4 regions of the Robertmurraya beringensis genome follow, and region 4 is predicted to be linked to each of the others. Evidence: riboswitches for the same ligand, from Rfam matches in the RefSeq annotation. Region 4 holds a riboswitch; each other region holds the start of a gene.

The links. Region 4 has a riboswitch for cobalamin ahead of ACFFHF_RS08540 (anaerobic ribonucleoside triphosphate reductase). Riboswitches for the same ligand answer to the same signal wherever they lie in the genome.
Region 1: another riboswitch for cobalamin. It lies ahead of cbiB (adenosylcobinamide-phosphate synthase CbiB); the one in region 4 lies ahead of ACFFHF_RS08540 (anaerobic ribonucleoside triphosphate reductase).
Region 2: another riboswitch for cobalamin. It lies ahead of ACFFHF_RS20545 (ribonucleoside-diphosphate reductase subunit alpha); the one in region 4 lies ahead of ACFFHF_RS08540 (anaerobic ribonucleoside triphosphate reductase).
Region 3: another riboswitch for cobalamin. It lies ahead of ACFFHF_RS09745 (ABC transporter substrate-binding protein); the one in region 4 lies ahead of ACFFHF_RS08540 (anaerobic ribonucleoside triphosphate reductase).

The regions. Positions count from the first base shown of each region.
Region 1 covers NZ_JBHLUU010000128.1:29,568-35,826, forward strand. Annotated here, with positions in the region: gene ilvD (dihydroxy-acid dehydratase) at 1-1,529, opposite strand, end outside; cobalamin riboswitch at 1,800-1,985, shown strand; gene cbiB (adenosylcobinamide-phosphate synthase CbiB) at 2,145-3,110, shown strand; gene cobD (threonine-phosphate decarboxylase CobD) at 3,085-4,164, shown strand; gene ACFFHF_RS23935 (bifunctional adenosylcobinamide kinase/adenosylcobinamide-phosphate guanylyltransferase) at 4,143-4,751, shown strand; gene ACFFHF_RS23940 (bifunctional adenosylcobinamide kinase/adenosylcobinamide-phosphate guanylyltransferase) at 4,717-5,163, shown strand; gene ACFFHF_RS23945 (ECF transporter S component) at 5,190-5,681, shown strand; gene ACFFHF_RS23950 (ATP-binding protein) at 5,678-6,259, shown strand, end outside.
Region 2 covers NZ_JBHLUU010000123.1:26,920-33,178, reverse strand. Annotated here, with positions in the region: gene ACFFHF_RS20555 (flavodoxin domain-containing protein) at 1-81, opposite strand, end outside; gene ACFFHF_RS20550 (ribonucleotide-diphosphate reductase subunit beta) at 62-1,108, opposite strand; gene ACFFHF_RS20545 (ribonucleoside-diphosphate reductase subunit alpha) at 1,129-3,414, opposite strand; cobalamin riboswitch at 3,554-3,751, opposite strand; gene ACFFHF_RS20540 (DHA2 family efflux MFS transporter permease subunit) at 4,286-5,827, opposite strand; gene ACFFHF_RS20535 (TetR/AcrR family transcriptional regulator) at 6,011-6,259, shown strand, end outside.
Region 3 covers NZ_JBHLUU010000027.1:112,995-119,253, reverse strand. Annotated here, with positions in the region: gene ACFFHF_RS09755 (methyltransferase domain-containing protein) at 1-455, shown strand, start outside; gene ACFFHF_RS09750 (CbiX/SirB N-terminal domain-containing protein) at 558-1,757, shown strand; cobalamin riboswitch at 1,844-2,041, shown strand; gene ACFFHF_RS09745 (ABC transporter substrate-binding protein) at 2,224-3,765, shown strand; gene nikB (nickel ABC transporter permease) at 3,774-4,703, shown strand; gene ACFFHF_RS09735 (ABC transporter permease) at 4,717-5,532, shown strand; gene ACFFHF_RS09730 (ATP-binding cassette domain-containing protein) at 5,537-6,241, shown strand; gene ACFFHF_RS09725 (ABC transporter ATP-binding protein) at 6,238-6,259, shown strand, end outside.
Region 4 covers NZ_JBHLUU010000025.1:29,947-36,205, reverse strand. Annotated here, with positions in the region: gene ACFFHF_RS08550 (alpha/beta hydrolase) at 1-577, shown strand, start outside; gene ACFFHF_RS08545 (DoxX family protein) at 652-1,080, shown strand; cobalamin riboswitch at 1,407-1,585, shown strand; gene ACFFHF_RS08540 (anaerobic ribonucleoside triphosphate reductase) at 1,824-4,058, shown strand; gene nrdG (anaerobic ribonucleoside-triphosphate reductase activating protein) at 4,077-4,574, shown strand; gene metE (5-methyltetrahydropteroyltriglutamate--homocysteine S-methyltransferase) at 5,109-6,259, opposite strand, start outside.

The DNA.
Region 1 (6,259 bases), on a different contig from region 4:
GAACGAGCGTCAACATCGATCACAATTTGATCTCCATTTTGGATAAATGCTAATGGTCCGCCTTCAGCAGCTTCTGGTGAAGCGTGACCGATAGACAATCCGCGTGAAGCGCCAGAGAAGCGGCCATCGGTTACAAGAGCAACCTTCGCGCCAAGTCCCATTCCCATGATTTGAGAAGTTGGAGCAAGCATTTCAGGCATACCAGGTCCACCTTTTGGTCCTTCGTAACGGATTACTACAACGTCGCCTTCTTTTACTTTTCCATTAGCAATGCCGTGAAGAGCTTCGTCTTGTGAATCAAATACAACCGCAGGTCCTTCATGGCGGTTTCCACCTGTGATTCCACCAGTTTTAATGATCGCACCATCTGGAGCAAGGTTACCAAACAATACAGCTAGGCCACCCTTTTCACTATGTGGGTTATCAATGGAATGAATTACATCATGGTTCTTAACGTCACAGCCGGCAATATTTTCACCAAGTGTTTTCCCTGTAACCGTTAATGTATCTAAGTGAAGGGCTCCTTCTTTCTTAGATAATTCGTTTAGAACGGCAGAAACTCCGCCCGCTTCATGCAAATCTTCAATAAATACATCAGAAGCAGGTGCAAGCTTAGACAGGTGAGGAACACGTGCCGCTACTTCGTTGATTCTTCCGATTGGATAATCAATTTCTGCTTCATGAGCTAATGCCAATGTGTGAAGAACCGTATTGGAAGATCCACCTAATGCCATATCAAGGGCAAACGCGTTATCGATTGCTTTTTCTGTAACGATATCACGAGGCTTAATATCCTTTTCAATCAGTTCCATTAACTGTGTTGCTGATTTCCTAACGAAATCTCTACGCTCAGGCGCTACAGCTAAAATCGTTCCATTACCAGGAAGAGCCAATCCAAGCGCTTCTGCTAAACAGTTCATCGAGTTTGCTGTGAACATACCTGAACAAGATCCACATGTCGGACAGCCAAACTGTTCTAATTCTAATAGTCCCTTGTCATCAAGTTTTCCAGCTTGGTATGCACCAACGCCTTCGAATACAGAAGAAAGTGAGATCTTTTTGCCATCGCTAGTTACTCCAGCCTTCATTGGTCCACCGCTTACAAAAACAGTAGGGATATTTAAACGAAGTGATGCCATTAACATACCTGGAGTAATCTTGTCACAGTTCGGGATACAAACCATTCCATCAAACCAGTGAGCAGCGACAACCGTTTCAACCGAGTCAGCAATGATTTCACGGCTTGGTAGCGAGTAGCGCATGCCGATATGACCCATTGCAATTCCATCATCGACACCGATTGTGTTCATTTCAAATGGAACTCCACCTGCTTCACGGATAGCGTCTTTGACAATTTTCCCGAACTCTTGTAAGTGCACATGTCCTGGCACGATATCAATGTAGGAGTTAACTACTGCGATAAATGGCTTACCAAAATCCTCTTCTTTTACCCCAGCCGCACGCAAAAGGCTTCGGTGTGGTGCACGATCAAATCCCTTTTTTATCATATTACTTCTTAATTCTGCCAAAATAATTCCCTCCCAATCTATTAAAAACCAATGGTGTTAATGTTTTAAATTATTAAAAAATTTTAACAAATAGAAGGAGAATTGTAAAGAAAGATGACAAAAGATTCATTTGGTAGATTTTAAAAGTTGTCTTCATTTGTCCTATTTTGTCGCTTTTAATATTTTTATGGTGGCAGTGAATGGCGGTTCCGATTTGTCACAATGAAAAAAATATGTCAGCGATTGCCTTGTCATTCCTTTGTTACAAGATTAGTATTAAGATATGAAAAGTAAATATGAGCAAGAATAGGTGTACTTCTTTTTAGAAGTCTAGGGAAGTTGGTGAAAGTCCAACGCGGTCCCGCCACTGTAAATGGGAGCATACTGTAAAAACCACTGTGCAATAAGGAATTGCATGGGAAGGTGCAGAAAGCAATGACCATCAGCCAGGAAACCTGACTATATCTTGACACCGTGTACCTACGAGGATAGGTGGTGTGGTCGGTTTCTTACATAAGGAAGAAGCTTATTCCAACATCTCCATATCTATGTGGAGATGTTTTTTTATGGGCTACGCAACAAAGGCTTTCTTCGGGTGGAAACTGCCCAACTTGTTATTAAAAAGGAGGGTTAACCATGTTTTTTCAACATTTATTGACCATGACGATTGCTTATTTTATTGATTTACTTCTCGGTGATCCGATCGATTGGCCACATCCAGTGAAATGGATCGGATCGCTGATCTATAAGTTCGATAATAAGTGGAATAAAGGGACGCGGAAAAAATGGAAGGGAGTGGCTATGGTAGTTACGCTTCTCCTGCTCGTTGTGGGAATTACGCTCTTGATTACGATGCTAGCTTATCAAGTTCATCTCATGGTCGGCATTGTGGTTGAAGCGGTGATCATCTGGACGACGATTGCTCAAAAAAGCTTAAAGGAGGCAGCGATGACGGTGTACGGTCCGTTAAAAAAGGGAGATCTCGTGGAATCTCGCCATAAGTTATCGTATATCGTGGGCCGTGACACCGACCAGCTCGATGAACAGGGGGTGGTTCGCGCGACGATTGAAACGGTTGCCGAAAACACAAGTGACGGAGTAACTGCTCCCTTATTTTGGGCGTTTCTTGGTGGTGCACCCCTTGCGATGCTGTACCGTGCAGTCAATACTTGCGATTCGATGGTTGGGTATAAAAATGATAAATATATGGAGTTTGGCTGGGCGTCGGCGAAGCTTGATGATTGGTTAAATTTGATACCGAGTCGCCTAACCTCCATTTGTATGCTCTTAAGCAATAAGCCGGTCCGATCCTCGGTAAAAGAGTCAGCGAAAATTGTCCTTCGTGATGCAAAGAAACATCCGAGCCCAAACAGTGGATGGGGAGAGGCTGCTGTGGCTGCAATACTTGGGATTCAGCTCGGAGGAATCAACTATTATAAGGGCATTCGCTCCGATCGAGCCAAAATGGGAGAACCTTATTTTCCTGTCACTGCGGAGCATATTTTGCAAGCCAAAGGTATTTTAACTCGAACGGTACTCTCATTTTTACTTTTATTATGGATTGGAGGGATGATCGTTGAAGTGGCCTACGCACGGAGCTAATCCACAATTTTTATATAAAGCACTACATCTTGACATGCCTGAAACAGTGATTGATTTTAGCGCCAATATTAATCCGATCGGTCCACCGGCCACAGTAAAGAACAGGTGGAATGAGCTGTTTTCTCTTGTATCTGATTATCCGGATCCAACGGCAGAAAGGCTTACAGGTTTGCTTTCAAAGCAAGAAGGAGTAAGGAAAGAGCAAATCTTAGTGGGGAACGGCGGGGCGGAGCTTATTTCTTTGGTCGGACGACTGCTCACTGGTAAAAAAGTGCTCATCGTACAACCAGCCTTTTCCGAATACGAAGAAGCGTGCCGAGTGAATCAATGTGAGGTACGCTACCACTTGATGGATGTAGACAGATGGGAATTACGCATTGATGAATTACTAGTGAGCTTACGAGAAGTAGACGCTGTATTTCTGTGCAATCCAAACAATCCAACGGGAATGTTTTTTCCGAAACATACGATTGAGGTTCTTGCCCGTGAATGTGCCCGATACGGAACCTTGCTTATCGTCGACGAAGCCTTTTACGACTTTATTGAAGAGTACGAATCTATCGTTTCCTGTCTCCAACATTGCGAGAACATGATCATTCTTCGTTCCATGACCAAAATGTTCAGCATTCCAGGAATCCGCTTAGGATACTTAATGGCCAATGAAGCCCTGCTAGCAAAAATTAGGGAAAGCAAACCGCATTGGAGTGTGAATGCGATAGCTATGAAGGTGGGGGAATGGTGTTTGTCAGAAAGTGACTATATAGAACAAACCATTCAATTGATAAAAAAGGAGCGGGAGAGGCTACAGTCTTTTTATCGTGATCAGGAATTCTCTTATTCCCCTTCAAACGTAAATTTTTATTTGCTAAAAGATACGAAAGTCTCCGATCCATTTCCGTTTTTCCGTTTTTTGATGGAAAAGGGGATGATTCCACGGCATACGATGAATTTCCCAGGACTTGACGGAAAGTGGCTACGATTGGCGATTAAGGGAGAAAACGAGCATGAAAGGTTATTAGAGGTGATGAGTGCATGGCGGAGGCTGGACAGCTGATATTTATTAGTGGTGGGGTTAGAAGTGGAAAAAGCAGTTTTGCTGAGAAAACAGCCATGGAGCTAACAAAGAAAACTCAAGGAAATCTCCACTATATTGCTTCAGGAGTTGCTTTTGATGAGGAAATGAAGGACCGAATTAAAAGGCATCAACAGCAAAGAAATGAAGGCGAGCACCAGTGGGTAACTTGGGAGGAACCCTATTTTTTACATAACCTCTCCACTGTTTTTCAACCGAATGATATTGTGCTCTTTGACTGCTTAACGAATCTATTAAACAACCGTTTGTTTCAAACCGAGGAGAGGCTGATGGACCCGTCTTTTCATAAGGAAATCAGGATATCAATCATAGAGGGGATCCTTTCGGTACAGAAAAGTTGTCACACCCTCATCGTCGTTAGTAATGAAATCTTGAATGAACCGATTCACTCTAGTGACCTTGTTCTTGTGTATGCAAAGATCCTTGGAAGGTTAAATCAACAGGTCGTTGCAAGGGCAAAGGAAGCGTATCTCGTGGAAGCAGGAATTCCAATTTGCATGAAAAAGGAGGATGATGACGTTGTATTTCGTGATGGGAGGAGCATGTAACGGAAAAGCCGAGTGGGTACGTAGCCATTTTTGTTTGGGTCAGTATCCACGAGTAAGTTGGATAAAAGCTTATGAATGCTCATATTATGACTGGATTAGTGAAGATTCTACTGACTCCTTAGTGGTGGTTGAAGGAATCGAGTATTGGATCAGGGATTTATCGCTGCAACACGAATCAGATAAAGTAAGACAAATATGGAAAGAGACACTATTGAATTGGGATCAATGGGAAAAGGATGGTTGCAAGAGAAAACTCGTCATCATTGGGTCAGATATTACTAGAGGAATTGTACCTGTTGAAAAAGCAGATCGGAAATGGCGTGATGATGCAGGATGGACATTTCAGGATACGGTCCAACTATGTGATCGAGTGGATAATATTTGGTACGGAATTGGGCAACGCATGAAGTAATTGCAAATCAAAAGGAGGAAGAAAAAATGAAGGTGGAAAAAGTAACTTGGATGGCTGTGTTTATCGCTTTAACAGTTGTAGGTGGCATGTTGAAAATTCCAGCAATCATCGGAAGTGTCGCGCTTGATTCGTTTCCAGCAATCGTTGCTGCCGCGCTTTTAGGAGGAATCCCAGGGGCGATCGTCGGTGGAATAGGCCATATGGTATCAGCATTAATCGGAGGAATGCCTCTTGGACCTATGCATTTCTTAATCGCTATCGAAATGGCAATACTTACATGGATATTTGCTTATTTTTATCAAAAAGGCAGCAAGTGGACGGCGTCTATTTTATTCGTGCTAGGTAATACCTTTGCAGCTCCCCTCCCATTTATCTTTTTAATCTCAAAAGCATTTTATATTAGTCTGGTTCCCTCTTTACTCATTGCATCTATCTTTAATACCGTTTTAGCTGTGATCGTTGCTCCACGATTAGCTAGCATCATGAAACCAGCAGTAGCGGGGAAATTTCAAAAATGAGAGATGTTCAATTACTTAAAATGGGAAAAGAAACCCTTGTGGTAGCTTCTGATAATAGCGGGGCGATCGGGTTAAAGAAGCTCGATGCGGTACAGGTTCCTTACGATATCGTTGGTTATTATACTTTTCGTGTGGCAGCTATGGAATGCTACTCGGCGGGGGCTATTCCTGAAGCAGTGATTCTTCAAAACTTCTGCGGAGATGGATCTTGGGAAGAACTCGTAAAGGGAATTACGAAAGGTCTGCTTGAGCTAGATGTACCAAACGTTCCGATCAGTGGAAGCACCGAAAGTAACTTCTTGCTTGTTCAATCTGCCGTCGGATTAACGGTATTAGGAAATAGAACGAGCCATGCTCCTTTGAGTGCCATTCCCTTTCTTGAAAATACGAAAGTGGCGGTTATTGGTCTTCCTCTTGTTGGAAATGAAGTGATTGAGCAGGAAGCAGAAGTAGCTCCGTTACGATTAGTGAAGGAGCTCTCACAACTAGATGGCACTGTCTTATTGCCTGTGGGGTCCAAAGGGATCCTTTATGAATTGAATCGTCTTTTTTCAAACCGAACGTTTTTAAAAAGTGAG
Region 2 (6,259 bases), on a different contig from region 4:
CATACGAACAAGTTCTTCTGTATTCCCCGTGACGGATGAATAGACAATCGCTACTTTTCCCTTAAAGTTCGTCAAAGCCATTGGACTGTGTCACCTTTGTATAGGTACGGGATTTCTGCTCAAAAAAGTCTGACTTGGTTTCATTAATCATTTCGTCACTAAACACTTGAATCCATGGCATTGAATTTTCACGGTCACCATAAAGATGATCCAGACCCAATTGACGAAGCCTTTTATTGGCCAGATACTCCACATATTGTCCGAACTCTTCCAGATCAATTCCGTTCATCTCTGCTAATATTTCTCCCGCCCATTCCTTCTCCAGCTCCACCGCTTCTTGGATGCGATTCTTTGCATATTGAATATTTGCTGGGTTATTGAGCTCTGGATTTTCCGTTAACATAATTCGTACAAACTGAGAAATAAAATACGCATGCTGCATCTCATCTCTTTGGATATAGCTAATCATCGTACTTGTCTTTAACATCTTTTGCTGACGAGCAAGATTATAGAAAAAGGCAAAGCCCGCATAGAAGTAGATTCCTTCTAAGATGATGGAGTTGATGGCTAGCTCGTATAAATTCTGTGCATTTGGATGGGAACGGAATTGTTCATAAGCATCCAAAATAAGTTGGTTTCTCTTTTGCACGATCGGGTCATCCTTCGCTTGATTGAAGCGCGCATTTTGTTCACTTACTGGAACCAATGAACTTAATATATAGGAGTACGATTCATTATGAACAGCTTCCTGCTGAGCAATGACCGCAAAGATGGCCTTAAAGCTAGAATCGGTCACATAATCGAGCACTTGACTCATCGTTGGTGTTTGAAGGCTATCAAGGGAGGCAAGCTGCGTGTTCACCCGTAAAAAGATATCCTTTTCATGTGAAGATAATGAATCCCATTGTTTAATATCATCTTGCATATTGATTTCTTGTGCCTTCCAAAAATTAGACAGCAAGGTTTGATACAAATCATACATTTGTGGATAGGCGATATCATTCCAGTTTAAGAGACCGGAAGATTGTCCGTTAATAATACCTGTTGAACGATTTGGAAAAGTAGGATTCAACAGTTTGATTTTATTTAATGGGGCATTGATTGACATGGTCCCTTCTCCTTTCAAGCTTAGCTATGGCAAGCTTCACATTCTTCAATCTCTGACTGTGAGGTACTTCTCACATAATACGTGGTTTTTAACCCTTGCTTCCATGCTTCTACGTGTAAGTGGAGCAAGTCCTTTGCTTTGATATCGTGTCTGACATATAAGTTAAAGCTGATGGACTGGTCAATATGGCGTTGACGTGCAGCGTTTTGGCGAATGCTCCACACTTGGTCTAACTCATGCCTTGCTCTACGGTAGTAAGCGTATGTGCGATGGTTTAAGTCAGGTGCGGTTACCTTGAACTTAAAGTTCTTCTTCTCTTCTGCATATTCCACTGCGTACAATGGATCAATTCCATCGGTGGAACCACCAATTTTTGCCGTTGAAGAATTCGGGGCAATCGCCATCAGCCAGCCATTACGAATTCCGTTTGTTTTTACTTGTTCCTTTAATTCACTCCAACGCTCGGACGTGTAATTTCTTCGCTCGAAATACTTTCCTGTAGCCCATTCAGACGTCTCAAATTGACTGAATGCTCCTTTTTCCTTCGCAAGCTCCATAGAAGCTTGAATCGTATAATAGGCAATATTTTCGTATAGTTCATCAGCAAACTGGACCGCTTCCTCTGATTCCCAGTGGATCGATTGTAAGGCTAATAGGTGATGCCATCCAAACGTACCTAGGCCGACCGCTCGATATTTTTGATTCGTTAATTCGGCTTGTCCGACTGGAATGGTATTTAGATCAATCACATTGTCTAGCATCCGCACTTGAATTCTGATTAATCGTTCAAGCTCATTGGCACCATAAGACTTTGCGAGATTGATCGAGGAAAGATTACATACAACAAATTCTCCCGGCTTTCTTACGATTACTAGATTGCCATCTTCGTCCTTGTATTCTTTTACAATCGTTGTACTCGACATGTTTTGGGCAATTTCGGTACATAAATTACTGCAGTAGATAGACGTTCTTCCTTCTGCACGCTTATTTGGATTTTGACGATTGACCTCATCTCGATAGAACATGTATGGTGTACCTGTTTCTAACTGTGCGACCATGATTCGGGCCATAATATCCATTGCACGGTAGGTTTTTCTTGGTAAAAGAGGCTGATTCACCGCTTCTTCGTATTTTTCCGTAAAATACTTTCTATCATTTTCATCATAAAAGTCTTCAAGTCCAAGAGGTGTTCCATTTTCGTCCTTCCAGCCCATCAGCTGCTTTACTTGGTGTGGACAGAATGTATGCCATTCCCCGATGCTTCTGCCATTTTCATCTTTTTCTAAAAGTTTTTCCATAAATAAATCTGGAATGGTGACTCCAGTGAAAATATCGTGAGCCTTTCTTCGTTCATCTCCGTTATTGGTTTTTAGCTCAAGGAAGCCATTCATCACGTCTTTATGGAATATATCTAAATAAATGGCGACTGCTCCTTGTCTTTGCCCCAATTGATCGACACTTACAGCCGTATCATTAATCAATCGAATCCAAGGTACAACACCAGAGGACATCCCTTTGAACCCTTTGATATCGGAACCTAACGCACGAACCTTTCCGTAATAAATTCCGATTCCACCGCCTTCTTTACTTAAGCGAGCGATATCCCAATTGTTCAAATAAATCCCGTCAAGCGAGTCATCCACTGTGTCAATAAAACAAGAGGACAGCTGACCAAAGTTCTTCCCTGCATTGGATAAGGTTGGTGTTGCGACAGTCATATATAAATGGCTTAATGCCCAATAAGCTTCTTTTACTAACTCTAGTCTCTGGCCTTTCGATTCGTTCATCATGATAGTCATGGCAATCACCATGAATCTCTCTTGCGGCAATTCATATACCTTTCGATCATGATCTCTTGCAAGGTAACGATCGGCAAAGAGGAACAGACCAATATAGTTGAAAAGCTGATCTCGTTCCGGATTGATTCCCGCTGCTAATTGTTTAATTTCTTCCTCTGTATACATTTGCAGCAGTTTTGGAGAGTAAATTCCTTTCTCCGTTAACGTTGCTAGCAAATCGTAAAAGTCCCCATATGTATATGTGGAATCGTAGTTTCGGTTTTGTGAAGCTTGTTTGTATAGTTCCGTTAAATAGATTCGTGCGGCAACAAAAGTCCAATCCGGCTGGTCCATCGCGATTTTATTTAAAGAATAAAATAAAGCTTGTTGGCTCACTTCTTTTTTTGCTGCCTCTAATTCATTGATCATTTTTGTTATCTCTGTCGCGTCTAACTGATAAGTTGAAGAACACTCTTCAATCGCTCTTAACACCGACTTATAATCTTCATGTACATCTACTACTGTCATGCTCGTCCCTCCTGAAAATAAAAAATCCGCTAAGGTGGGTCCTTGAGCGGATGAAACGATTTCAGCAAAAGACAAACAGGCAAACACGATTTTGTCTTCTGTCGCCATCGTCTCATCTTCCCAAGTCCCCGAAGAAGTTGAAACATCTTAAGTAAGATAGGTCTCCTGACTTATGCTTCACTCTACTTTGAACCCTTCCCATTTAGGCAACTACTTCTCGTAAGCAAACTACACAGTGGTTTGTTCATTTTGTCAGCATTTACAGGTGCGGGGGCAGTTCTGGTCTTTCACCAGATTCCCTATTAAGCCGTGCGGCATCTTATCTTAAGGCAACAACACTATATATAGTTGGAATTTAATTTTATATACCCATATCTAGATAATACAAATTTAATACTAAAGGTAGTTTAGTAGATTAGCAAGTAGAAAATGTTTGTTTTGGTAAAATATTGTTGTTGACTTCGGGAGGACATGGGGTCTGTAGCTACTCACTATCGGCTGTGGATCAGGTTAAGCAACCGATCTGATAAATAGACGGAGGTATTCCGCTTAATTAGTAATTTTTTCTAAAAAAGACCTAAATAGACGGAGAGATTCCGCCTATTGTCTCAGAAAAATTGAAAATAGGGGTTTTTTCTTTGGATAAGCGGAAAACCTCCACTTATTTACCCCAAAACGAACTCCGTTCTACATTTAACGTAAAAATCTCCGGTTATTTTACTTTTGCTGGTTACTTGATTAAGGATAAGACAAATTTCAATATCTTCATGAACACCGTACTTCAAAACAGACGGTGAAGGTATCCCAATCAAAAGCACAACTAAAAAAGAAGAACTCCTTTTCATTTTCAAGGAGTTCTTCTTTTTTATATTTAATTCTCAGCTAACTTCGCCGGTACCACCTTTGGCGCCTCTTTTCCTTCTAGAGGATCCTCTGCTTGAGTGGCACGCTTGATAAAGAAAGCGAGAATGAAGGCAACAATTGAAATCCCTGTAGCCACTAGGAATGCATCGTTTATTCCTTCGAGCATCGCCTTCATCATGATCTGCTCTTTCATTTGAGCGATCATTTCAGCAGTTGGCTGTGCGACTCCTGCTCCTTGACCGGCTGCCGTCTTCATCGCTTCGTCAGCTAGTTCTTGAGCGTGTGTTTCTGTACGATTGGACATAACTGTAACGAGTAATGCGGTTCCGATTGCCCCAGCCACTTGGTTTAACGTATTGTTCATTGCTGTACCATGTGGATAGAAACGCGTCGGAAGTTGATTTAATCCGTTTGTTGAAACAGGCATCATAACAAATGACATCCCGATCATCCGGACCGTGTAAAGGATAACTAAGTGGGTATAGCTTAAATCTACCGTTAACTGACTAAACTCATACGTAGTGATCACCGTGATTCCTAAACCAATAAGCGCCAATACTCGCCCACCAAATTTATCAAACAATCTCCCCGTAATAGGAGACATAATCGCCATGGCGATGGCACCTGGTAGGAGCATTAGCCCTGCGTCCAGTGGAGAAATTCCACGAATCGTTTGAACATAAATGGGAATAAGGATCATTCCTGAGAACAATGCCATGTTGGTTACCATGGAAATAGTAGATGACAAGGCAAACATTGGGTATTTAAACACTCCAAAGTTTAACAACGGAGTGTCTTGCTTCATTTGTTTTAAAATAAATGTTACTAGCGAGATGAAACCGACGGCAATCGCCAGGTACACATGCGGACTGTCCCAGCCCTTGCTTCCTGCTGAGCTGAAGCCGTAAAGGATTCCACCAAATCCAATACTTGATAAAAGTAAGGAGAAAAAGTCTAAACGAAGATTACTCTTTTCTTTCTTATCTTTTAAAAGGAAGAATCCGATTAATACCACTACTACTGAAATAGGGGTAATAAAGTGGAAAAGCATTCTCCAATCATAGTGCTCAATAATCCACCCTGATAAGGTAGGTCCAATCGCTGGCGCAAACATGATAATTAAACCAAATACCCCCATCGCTGTTCCTCTTTTTTCAATTGGGAAGCTAACAAGCATGACGTTCATAAGCAATGGCATCATAATGGCCGATCCGGATGCCTGAAGCATACGTCCTGCTAAAAGAATCGGAAATTCGTGAGCCACACCAGCAACTAGTGTACCGATCGTGAATAAACTCATAGCGACTAAAAATAAATTACGAACAGAATATTTCTGTATTAAGAAGGCCGTAGCCGGAATTAATATCCCGTTAACGAGCATAAAGCCTGTAGTTAACCATTGAACCGTGGCAGCTTCTACCTCTAAATCCTTCATGATGGATGGCAAAGCAATATTTAATAAGGTGTTATTTAAAAACGTGATGAAAGCCCCAATTAACAGAACTCCAATAATTCCGTATGGCGGCCGTTTATCTTGTTTTTCAGCCATGTATGTTCCCCCTATACTATAAGTCCAATAAAATGTACTTCAGTTATATACTTAACATATATTATACCCTCAGTACAAAAAATGCAATGGAAAAACACAGCTAAATAATGGGTTTGTAACCTTCAGAAAAATAAGTTACTATACTTTTATACAGTGAGTCCAAATATGAATTCAGGTGATACGATGAAAGATAGGAAGCAACATGTTATCGATACAGCACATCAGCTTTTTGTAGAAAAGGGATTTCAAGCAACCTCCATTCAAGACATTTTGGATTATAGTAGTATTTCTAAAGGAACCTTTTATAATTACTTTTCTTCCAAGAACGAACTACTTATGGCCATTTTCCGAGTGATACAAAAAAAGTTTGAGCACGAAAGAAACGAACTCTTAATTGGAAAAGACCCGTCAGATATTGAAGTGTTCATTAAG
Region 3 (6,259 bases), on a different contig from region 4:
TTGAGCAACATGATGTTGTTATTGGGGTGAACTGCTTTTATCGTATGTATGAAATGAATGCGGCGTTGAAAAAAATGAACCGGCTTGCCAAAAAGCGAGCCATCATTGGCTTAACAACAGGACCTATTCAGCCGCATTACGTTATTTTAGATGAGCAGTTTGGCTATTACATTAAATATCCTCGCCGTGATTATATTACCATCGTCAATATGCTGTATCAGTTAGGGATTTTTGCAAATTGTGAAATGCTCAAGCTGGAGCGTGAGTATCGTTATGATACGTTGCAGCAATTATATGAAGCACAAAGCAAAAAAATCTTATCACCCCAGTTTGATATGGCACATGTGAAAGCATCACTCGAAGGTTTTATTGCTATGGAGAATGGCCAGTATGTATACCGTCACACATTCTATGCTGCGATCATTAGTTGGGAGCCTGTGAAGTTACATGACTAAGTTTCGTTTTAACCTCTAATATACGTGCTTTAATCGGAGGCTCTGTTGATATAACAAAGAGATATAGAGGGTCCAAGATGATGGAGAGAGGGAGGTAACTTTATGACGACATGGGATTTAACACAAATGCAGCGTCACTTACTTATTTGCAATGGGGCAACCTGTATGGCAGCAGGAGCTGAAGAGGTCACGCAGCAAATTCGTGATGAAATCCGTAAAAACCGTTTGGATGAGCATATTCATACATCCCGTACACGATGTAACGGCCGCTGTAAAGATAAATGCGTAGTAATTGATTACCCAAAAGGGACATGGTATTCGGTTCAACATGAAGAAACCGCTCGTGATATTGTTCATGAGGCAGTTGAACAAGATGCTATCATTTATTCAATGGAGCACGGTGTGCGGAAGCGCAGCGAAGACCGCATAAAAGGAATTGAAAAATACAAGAAAGGTAATGGACCAATTAAAAAAGCTGTATTATTTGTTGGACATGGTAGCAGGCTGGAGGCAGGAAATATAGAGGTTCGCGAATTTATCGGGCAGATGAAAGAATACATTGATCCAGCCCTTTTAGTAGAAACATGCTTTTTAGAATTTGCAACACCAAATATTGAAGATGGGATTCAGATATGTGTTGAAAAAGGTGCGGATGAAATACATGTAATTCCCATCATTTTATTACATGCAGGACACTCAAAATTGCACATTCCTGCAGAAATTGAACATGCAAAAGAGCATTTCCCAGATGTTCAATTTACCTATGGCCAAACGATAGGTGTTCATGAGGAAGTTTTTGAAATTTTAAAAACAAGACTTACTGAAACAGGTTTTGATGTGGAGCAAAAGCATGAGGATACGGCCATTTTATTAATTGGACGAGGCGGCAGCGATCCATATGCTAATGGTGATTTTTATAAAATTAGCAGATTATTGTGGGAGAAATTAAATGTACCTATTGTTGAAAGTGCCTTTATGGGGGTAACGACGCCAACTGTGCAGGATGGGATGGAACGCTGCATTAAATTGGGCGCAAAAAAAATCATCATGCTGCCGTATTTTTTATTTACGGGCATTTTAATGAAAAGAATGAATAAAATGGCCGAACAGTTTAAAGAGTCTTATCCGCATGTATCAATAGATATAGCACAGTATTTTGGCTATCATCCAAAGTTAAGAACGGTACTGTTAGAACGTATGAACCAGGCCTTAAACGGTACATCGACTGGAATGCAAGATTTAGAAAATTTCCGTAAATATGCGGAAGAACATGGGTATGAACATCATCATCACCATAATTAGAGGATAGTCAACTGGTTTTGGAAGGGAATAGGTCAGTAAAAAGAAGAAGGTTTTCGGAATTGAAATTAAATTACTAAGTACATCTTAATAATGTTTTGGAAATAGGTGCTAGATATAACTTTATCCGCTTAAAAGGGAAGTCGGTTAAATGCCGACACGGACCCGCCACTGTAATGGGAATTTCACAATAGTGTGAAGAACATTCAAATATACCACTGGGGTACTCCTGGGAAGGTTTGAATGTTTCCTTAAGTCAGGAGACCTGCCTATTTTAACATCGCCGATTGACCTACGGGATTTTAGGGAGGTGGTTAGGATGCTGATAAAGGATCTTCTTATACATGCCAACATCAATGAGTTTGGATGTGGTGAGATTCCTATTCCCCTCTATCATGAAAAGCATTTCTGACCGCTTTCGTTATTACGGTTGGAAGTGCTTTTTTTATTTAATAATGGAGGTATTTTTATGGGTAAATATGGTAAGGGGAAAATGGTGTATTTTTTTGTTTGTTTCCTAATCGTGTTCTCTGGATGTAGCCAGGAAAAAACTATTGGAATTGGAGATTCCCCTAAAAAAGATAAAAAAATGACTCTGGCATTCCCTTGGAGTCCACAAAGTCTTGACCCCCATGGTAGTGATAGTTGGGAGGTTATGCGTACAGGAACAGGAGAAACATTGGTAAAGTTGGATGAAGATTTACAAGTTAATCCGTGGTTAGCGAAAGAATGGACGCAAGAAGATGCTACTACATGGAGATTTAAGCTTGAGGAGAATGTTAGTTTTCACAACGGAAAAGCGATGGATGCGTCAAGTGTAAAGAATTCCTTACTGCGCTCGATAGAGAAGGATCCAAAAGTAAAAGACCTTTTGAACATTGAAACCATAGAGGTTGTATCCGCACATGAGTTAATAATTGTCACTGTACAAGCGAACGCAGCATTAATTCCTCATTTAGCAGATCCATCTACAATGATCGCGGATGTAAGCACTATAGATGATGAGAATCGTTATCCTGCTCTTACAGGAGCCTTTTCGTTTAAACAATTTAAAAAAGATGAATCCCTTGTTGTGGAAAGATTTGAAGATTATTGGGGAGAACAAGCGCTATTGTCTGAAGTAATCATTAAGTATATTCCAGAAGGAACTACGAGATTAATGTCACTTCAATCAGGTGATGTGGATGGTGCGACAGATATTCCGATTGATAACATGGCAGTATTAGAAAAGGATGAAAAATTTGAAGTATACGTCACTCCATCATTACGAACTCATATGTTGATGTTTAATATGAATTCCCCATTTTTTAAGGAATTAGCTCTTAGAAAAGTGGTTGATTTGAATACTCCACGTGAAGAGATTGTTCAATCTATTATGCTAAATGCAGGTACAGAAGCAAAAAGTCCCTTTCCGGAAGTATTCTCATTTGGGAATGTTGCGAAACTAGAACCATCGTTATCTAGTAGTGAGTTACTAAAAAAAGCAGGTTGGAAGAAAAATGAAGAAGGTATTTGGGAAAGGCAAGGGACTATATTTGATGTTACACTTTTTACCTTTCCACAACGTCCGGAGTTAACCGTTATGGCGGAGGTAATTCAAAGTGAATTATTGAAACAAGGAATAAAAGTAAGTATACGTCAAGTAGAAAATATTGATGAAGCGTTAATGAATGAAGATTGGGATTTATCCATGTATAGCATGCTAACTGCGCATACTGGAGATCCGCAATACTTTTTAAGTATGTTCTATCAATCAAGTAGTGAATCTAATATTAGTAACTATGAATCTCCAATCGTTGATCAGAAAATCAATGAATTAAATGAAACTACTGACCGAGCGAAGCGTGATCAGGTAGCGATTGAAATTCAAGATTTGATTATTAATGACGTGCCACAATCATTTATTGTTCATCCCAAGACCGTATTTAGTGCTAAAAAAGGGGTGGAAGGGTTTACTCCACATCCTATTGAGTATTACTATATTCACTCCCAGCTTGATATAAGTAAGTAGGGAAGCATATGATTCGTTATGGGTTAGCCCGTTTATTGCATTTGTTTTTCGTGATTTTTTTCGTATCTACTTTCACTTTTCTATTATTAAGGTTAGCACCAGGTGATCCAGCATATATCCTATTAACCAAGCATAATGTGCCAGCATCTGAAGAAGCATTGATAGCCTTAAGAGAAGAATTAGGTTTGACAGAGAGCTTATGGAGTCAATATATTCATTGGTTAAAAGACGCTTTTTTATGGGATTGGGGGACATCCTATGTTTCCAAAGAACCCGTTGTAAAGGAATTAGTATATAGGCTACCCGCGACGTTGGAATTGGCATTCGCTGGATTACTTGTTATGTTTTTAGTGACGATTATTTTGGGGATTTCTACGGCTATTTATTCTAATAACTGCTTGGATTTAGTGGGAAGAATGCTGGCCATTGTCGGTTCTTCCGTTCCTACTTTTTGGTTGGGATTTCTATTTATTTATTTTTTCTCTGTTCAATTTGGTTGGTTTCCTTCTATGGGTCGTGGAACATTACAACACCTTGTGCTACCTGCTATAACCCTGGGATTGGGTTTGGGAGTGGTGTATGCTCGTATCCTTCGAACAAATATGCTCGAGCTGAACAATCAACCTTTTGTTAAGGCTGCAAAAATGAGAGGTATTTCAAGAACAAGAATCTTTATTTTTCATATTTTTAAACACGCTTTTCTACCAGTGCTAACCATGCTTGGGACTAGTTTAGCATTTATGCTAGCTGGAAGTGTAATTGTAGAAACTATTTTTTCTTGGCCTGGGTTAGGAAAGTATATAATCGATGCCATTAATATGCGAGATTATCCAGTCATTCAAGGATATGTAGTGTTTACTTCATGTCTATTTGTCACTGTCCATATAATTGTAGATTTTATATATGTCGTATTAGATCCAAGATTAACCGTACGTTAGGGGAGGGATGTCCATGAAGGTCAGAGATATATTTAAGTGTAAGAAAATGGTTGGTGTATCTCTTCTTATCTTTATTTTTGTAATTGGCTTATTAGCACCAGGGGTATCTCCTCATGACCCTCTGGAAGTAAATCTCTCTAAACGCCTATTATCGCCAAATTTCGAATATCCCTTTGGAACGGATCATTTAGGACGTTGTATCTTATCACGAATTATTTATGGGATAAGAGTAAGTGTTGTGTATTCTGTGATCATTATGCTTTTAACCTTTGTTATTAGCCTTCCTATTGCTTTATTTATAGGATATTTTCGTGGGAGGTTAGACTATTTGATCATGCGTTTCATCGATGTCACCCTTGCCATTCCAGATATTATCCTGGCAATAACGATTGTTGGCGTATTAGGTCCCAGTCTTTTCAATATGGTAATGGCTATTTTAATCGTTCGATGGACTAATTATGTTCGGTTCATTCGTAGTTTAGTAATAAAAACATGCGAAGAAGATTATATTTTCTCTGCTCGAATGTCAGGGAATTCACATTTTCGTATCATGAGGTATTATATATTTCCTGTTATTCTCCAAAATCTAGTGGTGTTTGGAACGTTGGATATGGGGAAAATTGTCCTTTTAATAGCAGCACTTTCTTTTTTAGGCCTAGGAACCCAACCTCCGACTCCAGAATGGGGAAGTATGCTACATGATGCCACTTTGTATTTTCAGATTGCGCCATTTGTCATGATTTTTCCGGGACTGGCCCTCTTCCTGTTTATGTTAGCCTGTCAATTAATAGGTGATCAGTATAGTAAACACAGTGTGAAAGAGGTGTAGGAAATTGATTTCAAACAGGCCTCTTTTACGTGTAAAAGATTTAGAAATTTCTTATTATCATAAACCTATCGTTCAAAATATATCTTTTGAATTATTTGCTGGAGAAATGGTCGCTATTACAGGACCAAGTGGATGTGGAAAGAGTGTAACAGCGCATGCAATGGTAGGCATGTTAGGAGATCGGTGGAAGGTGACCAAAGGCCAAATGATTTATAATGACCAGATCATTAACTTTCTTGACGAGAAGGAATGGCAAAGGTTTAGGCGTAAGGAAATTTCCTTACTGATTCAAGAATCTTTAAATGGTTTAAATCCCATTAGAACGATAAAAAAACAAATGGTGGAAACATTAAGACTTAGACAAAAGTGGAAGAGTAAGGAGTTAGAAGAGTACCTACATTCTCTTTTAAATCAGGTTGGTTTTTCTCATCCAAACCTAATATTATCGTCATATCCATTTGAACTTAGTGGGGGAATGCGCCAACGGATTTTATTAGCTATGATGGTCAGCATGAAACCTAAGATATTAATCGCAGATGAACCAACCACTGCACTTGATGCCATAAATAGAGAAAAGGTTTTGACACTATTAAAGAAATTACAGAAGGACTATCAGCTAACCATTTTATTAATCTCTCATGATCAACAAAGTATAAATAAATATGCAAATCGTATTATTCAGATGAATGCTGGAGGAGTGACAAGTTGATCCTATTAGAACTGAAGA
Region 4 (6,259 bases):
TATTTTTGTGATGCATGGTATGGGAAGTAATGAACAAAATATGCTGCCGCTTGTTCAGGGACTAGAAGATACGTTTTACATTTTTAGCGTTCGTGGTCCTTTAGCTCAACCACCAGGTTTTGCATACTTTACCATTCAAGGCTTTGGTAAACCACATAGAGAAGCATTTGACCATGCAATCAGTGAGTTGACTACCTTCATTGATTATGCAACTGACAATTATCCAATCAACCCAGATAGCATATATTTACTTGGATTTAGTCAAGGAGCGATTTTGTCCATGACGCTTGGCTTAACATTGGGGAACCGAATCAAGGGGATTGTTGCCCTAAGCGGTTATATTCCTGGATTCGTTAAAGAAGAATACAACATGAAACCTGTTAATCAGCTTTCGTTGTTTATTTCTCACGGTAAATTTGACAACGTACTACCGTATGAATGGGGAGTAGACAGTCATGTGTTTTTCCAAGGGCTAGGGTCACAAGTTACTTTTCAATCCTATTCAGAAGGACATACAATTTCAGTAGAAAACCAACAAGACTTGATGAAATGGATTCTAGCTGATTTAAATAATTAACCAATTCTAATCAGAGTTTGGAGATTCAAAAAAGTAATCTCAAAACAAAATTAAACCACGGAGGAAAAAGAAAAATGGAAAACAAGTTTGAATTATGTTCTGTCATTTTACGAGTAGTATTAGGAATCATCTTTTTTATTCACGGATTCGTTAAATTCCAAGGTGGGATTGAAAATACGGTAGGATGGTTTAGCAGCATAGGGCTTCCAGGGTTTCTTGCTTACGGTGTGGCTTTAATAGAAGTTGTGGGAGGACTTGCCTTAGTACTTGGGTTATTTACAAGATGGGTTTCCGTTCTTTTTGCGGTACTTATGCTCGGAGCCATCTTAAAAGTGAAATTAGCGGCAGGTTTTTTAGGAAATGGTCAAATGGCTGGATATGAATTGGATTTAGCATTTTTAGTAATGGCCGTATCTCTTGCTCTAACAGGTTCTAATGCTTTTGCACTGGATCAACTTATTTTTAAAGGACAAAAGACGAAAAGTGCAACATCCCTAAATTAAATGATGTAAAAAATATCAGAGCATTACCTCAAATCAGGGGTAATGCTTTATTTTTTTGGCTAACAAAGTAAGGATGGTACTAGAGATATCTTTCGGTTACATTTCATGTATCGGATTCATTCCAACAATATCCGGGGTCATGGTTAAATGGTGAAGCAAATCGTTTATTTGATCTCTATGTGTATGCAACTCTTTTAACATATCATCAATAACCTTTGAGGGTACATGAATAAGAAGTCTAAATTTTACATTTTCGTGAACTTCCTATTTATAGATTTACTTTCCATTTCAAGGGTGGTACACTTGATTCTATTGAAAACAATATATGGTGTTCGTTTTATACAGGTACTACTATATGTAGTTTAATAGGGAAATTCGGTGTAATTCCGATGCTGTCCCCGCAACTGTGAAGCTGACGATGATTCAATGCCACTATGCAACTGCATGGGAAGGGAATCGGAGAATGAAGCAAAGCCAGGAGACCTGCCTATATAAAACAGATGAATCATTTCTTCGGGGATTGAGGAATGGAGACGTATCCATTTTTTTATTTCTGAACGTTTCCATTTTAGGCTATCTCTTTCAATGAGATAGCTTTTTTATTTGACGACAAAAAGAGGGGTTTTATGAAACTTTATGCTAAAACAATCTGACCTACTGGAGAATCTTCCTATTAAAAAGGTAATCAACCGCCATTCTTTTCTTACACATACTTTTTACGAAAGAACGTGATGATTTTGCAAATGATGAATACCTTACAAGAAGTAATCAAACGAGATAAATGTATTGTTCCGTTTTGCCCTGAAAAAATCATACAGGCTGTTGAAAAGGCTGAAAAAGCTACAGAACCAGGAATGACAACAAACCTAGCTCAAAAGGTATTGGATGCTTTACATACACAAATTCAACAAAGGCAAATTTCAGTAGATGAAATTCAAGACATTGTTGAAATGGAACTAGTGAAGAATGAAAGATTGGACGTAGCAACTGCCTATATTTTATACCATGAAGAAAGAACGAAAGCTAGAAATGGAAAATCATTTGAAACGATTGCATCAATTATTAGAGCGGAATCAAACGATATTACGAAGGAAAATGCCAATATGAGTGCGGAGACACCTTCGGGTATGATGATGAAGTTTGCAAGTGAAACAACAAAAGCTTATACGACAGCCGAATTGCTGAAACCGGAACATCATTTCTTGCATCGAACGGGAGCGATCCATATCCATGATCTGGATTATTATCCAACTCGAAGCTTAACTTGCTTACAACATCCGCTTGATCAACTGCTCAAGAATGGAATGGAGGTGAATCATGCTGCACTACGTCGTCCCAAGGGGATTCATGGGGCGGCAATAATGGCGTGTATTTCTCTCGAGACTGCTCAAAATGAAATGCACGGAGGACAAGCCATCCCAGCATTTGATTTCTATATGGCTCCATTTGTTAAAGTAACTTATGAAAAAGAATTAAAGAAGGCTTGTGAATTTACGGGAAGTGATTTTGACAAATTAAAGGCTGTACCTATTTCTGCTTATAAGGAAAATGATTTGGACGGTTTGACCGGAGCGGAAAGAGTCATTCAATATGCGTTAAATCGTACGATAAATACGGTGTATCAGGCGATGGAAGGGTTTATACATAACATGAACAGCATTCATTCGCGCGGCGGGAATCAAGTCGTTTTCTCTTCTATTAATTATGGGACAGATACCTCTCCAGAGGGACGATGTGTGATGGAGCAGCTACTCCTTTCAACAGAACGTGGTGTTGGTTATGGGCAAACAGCTATTTTTCCCATTCAAATTTTTAAAGTGAAAGACGGTGTCAATTTGAAAGAGGGCGATTCTAATTATGATTTATTCCGATTAGCCTGTCGCGTAACGGCAAAACGTTTCTTTCCAAACTTTATCAATTTAGATGCGTCTTTTAATCAGCATGAAAAATGGAGTGCCGGAGATCCAACACGTTATCTGTATGAAACAGCTACCATGGGTTGTCGTACTCGTGTATTTGAAAATATTCATGGAGAAAAAACTTCCGTTGGTCGGGGTAATGCTTCCTTTACTTCTATTAATCTAGTGCGAATCGCATTAGAGACATGGGAAGAAGTTAAAAAAGAAGGAATTTCTGAAGGTGAGAAATGGAGCCGTTTTTATGAGAAACTTGAGTACTTAATAGAAGAAGTGGGTGAACAATTAAAAACCCGCTTTGATTTTCAAAAACAAGCTTTAGTGAAACAGTTCCCAACGGTCATAAAATATTTATGGCGGGGTGGAAGTGAATTAAAACCAGAAGACACTATTGAAAAAGTAATCAATCAATCTACTTTAGCGATTGGATTTATTGGATTAGCGGAATGTTTACTCGTTTTAGAGGGGAAACATCACGGAGAATCAGCTGAAGCACAAACAAAAGGGTTGGAAATCGTCACTTTTATGCGAGATAAATGTACGGAACTTAAAGAACGATTTCAACTTAACTATAGCTTACTTGCTACACCCGCCGAGTCGTTGTGCAAAAAATTCCCAAAACATGATCGAGAACGTTTTGGTGAAGTAGAAGGAATCAATACTCGAGAATACTATACCAATTCAAACCATGTCCCAGTATGGCATCACTTGTCGGCGGTTAAGAAAATGACCATTGAAGCACCTTACCATGCCTTAACGTTAGGTGGACATATTGCGTATATTGAATTAGATGGAAAAGCATTAGAAAACTGGCAGGCGATCGAAAAAATGGTGCTCATGGCCCATCAATTAGATATCGGCTATTTCAGCTTAAATCATACGATCTGTCGATGCATAGATTGTGGACACGAAACAAGCGATGCCGATGCAACCATATGTGAATACTGTCATGGCGATCGGTTGGATGTTATCCAACGTATTACTGGATACCTGGTTGGTACAACAGGCAAGTGGAATGATGGTAAAAAAGCGGAATTACTAGATCGAGTGATTCATTCATAAAAGGCAGGGGGGACGAAATTGAAAATCGGAGGTTTCTATTCTGATTCTATCTCGAATGGTGTAGGGTGGAGAGCGGTTCTCTTTGTATCAGGGTGCCCGCATCATTGCCTTGGATGTCATAATCAAGAATCCTGGGATAAAGACTATGGTGAACCTTATGTGGAAGATGATATTTACAACCAAATGATGGAGAATCCTTTTTTAGATGGATTAACCTTATCCGGTGGAGAACCTTTTCTTTATTGCCAAGAGCTATTTTCATTAGTGAAACGTGTAAAAGCAAGGGGATTAAATATTTGGTCGTATACAGGCTTTACATTTGAAGAACTTTTACGTTGGTCTGAAAGGAATGCGGATGTACAGCAATTTCTACGGGAAGTAGACGTATTAGTGGACGGAAAGTTTTTAATCGAGAAAATGGTACCGCAGAAACGTTTTCGCGGAAGCGGTAATCAGCGGATTATTGATGTACAGGCTTCCTTGAAGAAACAAGAGATTGTATTATATATGGCTTAAGGGAAAGAGCCTGTTTTTATTACTAGTATGTTTCCATTCAGGTGCTTTCTTATTAAAAGACACAAGAATTGACGTATGCGCTTAACTGTTGGGGAATCAGGTAAAGAACCCGAGCGGAAAAATAGACGGAGAAATTCCACTTAATTAGTAACTTTTACTTAAAAAGGCTGAAATAGACGGAGAGATTCCGCCTAATGGTTCGAAAAAATAGAAAATGGGGGATTTTTCTTTGCATAGGCGGAAAACTTCGCCTTAATTAACCCGAAACGAGCTCGATTCTGCATCTAACGGAAAAATCTCCGCTTATTTGGCTTTTGCTGGTTACTCGAGAACTCATAAATCCAAGAGAACCTCATTTTTGTCCGAGGCGGTGAACGGTATCACAAATAAGTGAGGTTTTATAAAAGGCTGATTTTGTAAAGTTTGTTGGTTGAAAAAATCCCAAATGCCGTCTCTTCTTTCTATATAGGAAAAGAGCCTATTCTGAACAATCATTCTTCAAAATAGGCTCTTTCTTTTTATACCATATCTAAATTATGATCCTTTTATCACGAGCAATCTTTCTCTCGTTTGTTTGGCTGCTTCTACCATTACCTTCAGTGAAGCAATGGTCTCATCCATCCCTCTTGTTTTTAACCCGCAGTCAGGATTGATCCAGAACAGCTTTGGGTTAAGGACTTGAAGGGCACGATCAATGTTTCTTGTCAGTTCTTCAAGCTTTGGTACACGTGGACTATGAATATCATAGACACCGAGACCGATGCCTTTGTCATACGTATGTTCTTCGAAGGCGTGAATCAATTCACCATGACTTCTAGATGTTTCGATTGAAATAACATCCGCATCAAGCGCTGTAATGGCATCGATGATATTTTTGAAATCTGAATAACACATATGTGTGTGAATTTGTGTTTCATTTTGTACGGATGTTGTGGCAAGTTTAAAAGCATAAACCGCAGCATCTAAGTAACTTTCCTTTTTCTCCTGTTTTAGTGGTAGCCCCTCACGAATGGCTGGTTCATCCACTTGAATCATACGGATTCCATTTTCCTCAAGAACTTCCACTTCTTTTCGAAGCGCCAGGGCAATTTGATTAGCAACCTCATAGCGTGAAATATCATCTCGTACAAACGACCAGTTTAAAATGGTAATAGGACCTGTCAACATTCCTTTTACAGGCTTGGTTGTTAACGACTGGGCATATACCGTTTCTTTGACAGTCATCGGTTCTTGAAAGGATACATCCCCATAAATAAGAGGTGGCTTGACACAACGGGAACCATATGACTGGACCCAGCCGAATTTGGTAAATTGAAAACCGGCCAATTTTTCACCAAAATATTCAACCATATCTGTCCGTTCAAATTCGCCATGCACGAACACATCTAGACCCAGTTCTTCCTGAATGTCAATCCATTTTTTCATTTCCGCTTTTATATATTCTTGATAATCCGCATCAGTTAACTCGCCTTTACGCCATTTTAAACGCTGTTTCCTCACTTCTTGTGTTTGTGGGAAGCTTCCAATTGTGGTCGTTGGAAGAAGGGGCAATTGAAAAGTCTCATCTTGAATCTGTAGACGAACCTCAGATGTTGTCTCCCGTTCAGCTCTAAACGTACGCAAGTTTTGAATGTCTTCTTGAACTTGTGTGTTGTTACGAGAGGCTGAATGATTTAGTGCTTGAA